2 linked regions of the Chryseolinea soli genome follow. The protein of the gene in region 2 interacts with the protein of the main gene of each other region in a pairwise test. Links are inferred from orthologs where the notes say so. Each region holds a gene or a part of one and is shown on either strand. Other genes may lie near its edges.

The links. Proteins that work in one complex are often made in the same cells at the same time.
Region 1: the proteins of nusG (region 2) and rho interact in binary tests that used the Escherichia coli proteins (3 or more experiments, as listed by UniProt). The link is inferred for Chryseolinea soli from one-to-one orthologs.

What each region holds. Positions count from the first base shown.
Region 1 is NZ_CP032382.1:2,507,141-2,510,102, reverse strand. It holds rho (transcription termination factor Rho), read right to left. Parts: upstream 2,303-2,962; coding sequence 698-2,302; downstream 1-697. Other genes in the region: serS (serine--tRNA ligase), read left to right, coding at 2,593-2,962; D4L85_RS10840 (hypothetical protein), read left to right, coding at 244-582; hemW (radical SAM family heme chaperone HemW), read left to right, coding at 1-146. UniProt on the Escherichia coli protein: Facilitates transcription termination by a mechanism that involves Rho binding to the nascent RNA, activation of Rho's RNA-dependent ATPase activity, and release of the mRNA from the DNA template.
Region 2 is NZ_CP032382.1:2,784,467-2,787,659, forward strand. The notes cover bases 184-3,062. They hold nusG (transcription termination/antitermination protein NusG), read left to right. Parts: upstream 184-1,283; coding sequence 1,284-1,841; downstream 1,842-3,062. Other genes in these bases: tuf (elongation factor Tu), read left to right, coding at 184-805; secE (preprotein translocase subunit SecE), read left to right, coding at 1,081-1,272; rplK (50S ribosomal protein L11), read left to right, coding at 1,848-2,291; rplA (50S ribosomal protein L1), read left to right, coding at 2,300-3,004; rplJ (50S ribosomal protein L10), read left to right, coding at 3,009-3,062. In the rest of the region: more of tuf, read left to right, coding at 1-183; more of rplJ, read left to right, coding at 3,063-3,193. UniProt on the Escherichia coli protein: Part of the processive rRNA transcription and antitermination complex (rrnTAC). The complex forms an RNA-chaperone ring around the RNA exit tunnel of RNA polymerase (RNAP).

The DNA of each region.
Region 1 (2,962 bases), 280 kb from region 2 along the record:
ACCTGCTGGCGGCCCACGAGGGGTATATTGGCGCGCTGGTGGAAAACGGGCATGCCCTCCTGGAAGGCCGGGTGCTCCGCCTCACCAAAAACGGCAAACTGCTGGCCGATAAAATTGCTTCCGATCTATTTTTACTAACGCCCTGATTGCGGCGCGGTGCCACGAAGAACTTTTGTATTTTTCGATGTTGTTTCATCCTCTAACACCATCATTGTGAGATCAACGGAAGAAAAAAAGGTATACATGCTCCTGAAATCGGTCATTTTCCACTATCACGGACTGGACGAGCAGGAAAAGCTGGACCTTGACAAAACGGCCGACGAACTGGACGCCCATGTGGAATACAAATGGGCCCTGGATTTTGTGGGCCAGGATCACCTTACTTCCTTCGAACGGGCCCGCCTCTATCTGAACGACATCATTGCCGACTATCCAAAGGAAAAAAGAATCGAACTGATCAACATGGTGTGGCAGGCGAACAACCTGAAGGGCTATGTTACCGAGATGGAAGCTACAGCCATGCTAAAACTTGCCAGAGATTGGAATGTGCAGCGTGAATTGATTGATTTGGTATTGAAATGACCCTTTCCGGGGCTTTCCCCCTCTTTCCCGAAATCTGTCTCTCCCGGTTTTCCGGAATAAAAAAAGAGACTGCGTTTTTGGGCAGCCTCTTTTTTAGTTAAAGGTTTGCTATGTTTTATCCATTCATGGAGATGAGGAATTCGTCGTTGTTGCGGGTTCCCTTCATTTTGTTTTGGAGGAATTCCATGGCTTCTACCGAGTTCATGTCGGCCATGAACTTGCGGAGTATCCACACGCGCTGCAGTTCTTCTTCTCTCAACAACAGGTCCTCGCGACGGGTGCCGGATGCCGGTACGTCGATGGCGGGGTATACTCTTCTGTTGGAAAGCTTGCGGTCGAGCTGGAGTTCCATGTTACCGGTTCCCTTGAATTCTTCGAAGATCACTTCGTCCATTTTCGAACCGGTGTCGATAAGGGCTGTGGCGATGATGGTGAGCGAGCCACCGTTCTCGATCTTGCGGGCTGCACCAAAGAAGCGCTTGGGTTTGTGGAGCGCGTTGGCGTCCACACCACCGGAAAGGATCTTTCCGGAAGAAGGCACCACGGTGTTGTAGGCACGCGCCAGACGCGTGAGCGAGTCGAGGAGGATCACCACGTCGTGACCGCATTCAACCATGCGTTTTGCTTTCTCCAACACGATGCTGGCCACTTTCACGTGGCGCTCGGCTTGTTCGTCGAAGGTGGAGGCGACTACTTCGGCTTTTACGCTGCGAGCCATATCCGTTACTTCTTCCGGGCGCTCGTCGATGAGCAGCACGATGAGGTATACTTCAGGGTGATTTTCGGCGATGGCGTTAGCGATGTTTTTCAGCAACACGGTCTTACCCGTTTTGGGTTGTGCCACGATCATACCGCGCTGTCCTTTACCAATAGGAGAAAACAGGTCGAGGATACGGGTCGACAGGTTGTCGGGCGCCGTGCTCAGTTTCAGTTTTTCGTTAGGGAACAGGGGTGTGAGGTATTCGAAGGCTACGCGGTCGCGGATCTCTTCGGTGGTTTTTCCGTTGACGGATTCCACTTTCAGGAGGGCGAAATATTTCTCGCCTTCTTTGGGGGGGCGGATCGATCCTTTTACGGTATCGCCGGTCTTGAGACCAAACAATTTGATCTGCGACGGCGACACATAAATGTCGTCGGGGCTGGCCAGGTAGTTATAGTCGGAAGAGCGGAGGAAGCCATAGCCGTCCTGCATGATCTCCAATACGCCTTCGTTGTTGATGGCGCCGTCGAATTCGCGGATGGCGACACGATATTGGATGGGACGCTCTTCGCGTACATCGGCACGGCCGGCGCGGATGAGGTCTTCCTGTGTGTTGATCTCCGGTTCGTTGTCGAGGTTTTCGGGCTCGGGTTCGGCGAAGGTTTGGGGTGTGCTATCAAAATTTATGTCGATCGAATCCAGGATCTCGTCACTGGAAAAATCGGATTCTGTTTTGGGGACCGGCGGCGCGGGAGTAGGGGCTACATTTTCGCGGCGGCGGGGACGCATTTTGCGTTCGGGTTCTGCGGAAGCAGAGGCGGTGGCGGGTGAGGAGGAAGCGGCAGGTGCTACGGGAGGTTTTCTGGCGGGAGCTGCTTCGCCCGCGACGGCTTGCTGATCGAGGATTTTGTAGATGAGGTCTTGTTTGGAAAGCTTCTTTGCGTTCTTCACGCCCATCTCCTCCGCAATTTCTTTCAATTCTGAAAGAAGCCTGACATTCAGGTCGTCAATAGTGTACATGTTAATTTAAAAATGAGGTTGTTGAAAAAAAGTGTTTTTGTTGAATTGGTTGTGTTGTGATCAGCCAAGCTGAAGTTAGGATCATGGAAACAACTAACTAGAGAACTAAGTTTTGGGTAAATAAAGTTCGGATTTTTTGTTCAGAGGGCTTGAGATGAAGCCGTATGATGATGCAAGTATAGGCGAAATTTGACTATTATCAAATTGTGAAAATATTTTATTCGCCCCAAAAAGCCGTCCGCTGTGCAAAAAAACTAATTTTGAATCCTTAAAAAAAACTAAAAATTCTCATGCTACAGGCAGTTGTCATCCGCGAACACACAGCGAAAATATTGGAAGGCCTCCGGAAACGAAATCTGAAGGACGCCGATGTCCTCATACAAGCGATCCTGGACAATGACCTGTTGCGTCGCGATACGCAAAGGGTGTTGGATGACCTGAAAGCAAAATCAAACCTGGATTCCAAAAAGATCGGCGAGCTGATGAAAGGCGGCCAAGCCACTGAGGCCACGGCCTTGCGCGCTTCTGTCGCTGCCGATAAAGAAAAGATCAAAAATCTGGAAGCCGACCTGGATGTGTATGAGAAAAAGCAAACTGAAATTCTCTACAAGATCCCCAACGTCCCCCACGAAAAGGTACCCGCCGGCAAAAGCGCTGAAG
Region 2 (3,193 bases):
ACCCGCCCTGGTAGTATTTATGAACAAAGTTGACTTGGTTGACGATGCAGAATTGCTTGACCTCGTTGAAATGGAAGTTCGCGAACTGATGTCCGCTTACTCTTTCCCTGGCGACACCATGCCCGTTATCAGAGGTTCCGCTCTCGGCGCCCTGAACGGCGAGCCGAAATGGGTTGAAAAAGTTGAAGAACTGATGAAGGCTGTGGATGATTATATCCCCCTGCCCGTTCGTTTGATCGACAAAGACTTCCTGATGCCTGTAGAAGACGTGTTCTCGATCACTGGTCGTGGTACCGTTGCTACCGGTAGAATTGAAAGAGGTGTGATCAACACTGGCGATGCCGTAGAAATCCTCGGTATGGGTGCTGAAAACCTTAAATCTACCATCACGGGCGTGGAAATGTTCCGTAAGATCCTCGACAGAGGTGAAGCCGGCGACAACGTAGGTCTCCTCCTCCGCGGTATTGAAAAAGAGCAAATCCGTCGTGGTATGGTTATTTGCAAGCCTGGTTCTGTAAAGCCCCACGCTAAATTCAAAGCCGAAGTTTACGTTCTTTCGAAAGAAGAAGGTGGCCGTCACACGCCATTCTTTAACAAATACCGCCCTCAATTCTATTTCCGCACAACCGACGTAACAGGTGAGTGTAAGCTTCCTGCCGGCGTGGAAATGGTTATGCCTGGCGATAACATCTCCATCGAAGTTGAGCTGATCAACAAGATCGCTATGGAAAAAGGTCTCCGTTTCGCTATCCGCGAAGGTGGTCGCACCGTAGGATCGGGTCAGGTGACTGAAATCCTGGACTAACCTCCAGATAATCAAAGCATAAAGCGTTTCTGAAAATTTTCAGGAACGCTTTTGTTTTCTGGTCCTTTGTTTTACCTTTGCAGTCCTTTTGGGCTGAGGTACATGGGTGCGGCTCAGGAGTTTGAGCGGCTCCGGCTAAAGGAAGGTCAAAAAGGCCAGAATTCGGTATTTTTAAGTAAACGGGTGTAGCTCAATTGGTAGAGTAGTGGTCTCCAAAACCATTGGCTGGGAGTTCGAGTCTCTCCACCCGTGCAAAAAAAGTTTAAAAAAATCAAATGGAGAGGTTAAAGACCTATATCGCAGAGTCCTGGGATGAGATCAAGAACAAGGTTACTTGGTCAAAGTACAGTGAGTTGCAAGGCAGCGCCATCCTGGTGTTGGTAGCTTCCACCATTTTCGCTTTAGTCATATACGCTGTAGACGTGGTTTTCAAATCAGGTCTGAAGTGGTTTTACAGAGAATTTTAATGCAGAAGGTCATGGGCGAACTGAAATGGTATGTGCTCAGGGTCGTCAGCGGCCAGGAAAAGAAGGTTAAATCCTACCTGGAGACTGAGATTGAACGCTCAAAACTCACGGATTTTATCCCGCAAGTTCTGATCCCTTCTGAAAAAGTATACGAAATGAGAAACGGTAAGAAACGGGTGAGAGAAAGAAATTTCTTCCCGGGCTACGTTCTCCTTTCCGCAGATCTCTCGAACGGGGAGGCTCACCACGCTGTCAATAGCATTCCGGGCGTGATTGGGTTTCTCGGTAACAACGGCACCGGGGCTTCCAAGGATCCTGTACCTCTTCGTCAATCAGAGGTAAATAGGATTCTCGGTAAAGTTGATGAGATTGACGAATTCGAGGAAAAACTCGAAACACCTTTTATCAAGGGCGAGTCCGTAAAAGTTATGGATGGACCTTTCAGTGGATTTACCGGCACGGTAGAGGAAATTTTTGAAGACAAAAAGAAACTCAACGTGATGGTGAAGATTTTCGGCCGGAACACACCGGTCGAGTTAAGTTATATGCAGGTTGAAAAGCTAGATTAAGATAACATGGCAAAACAAATTATAGGTTATCTGAAATTACAGGTAAAAGGCGGACAGGCAAACCCTGCACCTCCGATTGGTCCTGCATTGGGTTCCAAAGGTCTGAACATCATGGACTTTTGCAAGCAATTCAATGCCCGTACGCAGGACAAACCCGGACAGGTGTTGCCCGTTTTGATCAGTATCTACAACGACAAGTCGTTCGATTTTGTAATCAAAACTCCTCCCGCCGCAATCCTGATTTTGGATGCAGCAAAAAAACAAAAAGGATCCGCAGAACCGAACCGCACCAAGGTGGGCTCGATCACCTGGGATCAGGTTAAGACGATTGCCGAAACAAAAATGCCCGACCTCAACGCATTCAAAGTTGAGTCTGCCATGAAAATGGTGGCCGGAACGGCAAGAAGCTTAGGTATAACAGTATCAGGAACTCCCCCTTGGGATAAATAATCACAGCGATGGCGAAAATTTCTAAAAACAGAAAAGCAGTCCTTGCGAAATACAATCCTGAGAAGGAGTATTCCCTTGAAGATGCTTCAAAACTTGTGAAGGAAATCACCTTTGCAAAGTTCGATTCCTCCGTTGACGTTGACATCCGCCTGGGCGTGGACCCTAAAAAGTCTGACCAAATGGTGAGAGGTGTGGTAGCGTTGCCCCACGGAATCGGTAAAGATGTACGCGTGTTGGTTCTTTGCACCCCTGACAAAGTTCAGGAAGCCAAAGACGCTGGCGCCGAACACGTAGGCCTGGACGACTTCCTCCAAAAGATCGAAGGCGGCTGGACAGATATCGATGTGATCATCTGTACCCCTACGGTAATGGCAAAAGTAGGTAAGCTGGGTAAGATCCTCGGACCCCGCGGCCTCATGCCCAATCCTAAATCAGGAACTGTTACGCTCGAAGTTGGTAAAGCCGTGAAAGAAGTAAAAGCCGGTAAAATCGACTTCAAAATTGATAAACAAGGTATCATCCACTGCAGTGTTGGTAAAGCTTCCTTCTCGGCCGATAAGATCCGGGACAACGTCGCAGAAATGATCAATGTTATTGCCAAGCTGAAGCCCGCATCAGCAAAGGGTGCTTACTTCCAAAGCATCACTTTGTCGACAACGATGAGCCCGGGTATTACCGTTGACACGAATTCCGTAGCTGGCGTTAAGCAATAAGAACATGACCAGAGAAGAAAAAGCACAGATTATAGACGAACTTTCTGCAAAGTTTGCCGACAACGCCCACTTCTATATTACCGACGCTTCGGGCTTCACCGTAGAACAGGTAAACAATTTTAGAAGAATGTGCTTCAAGAGCGGTGTGGAATACAGAGTGTACAAAAACACGCTGATCCAGAAAGCCCT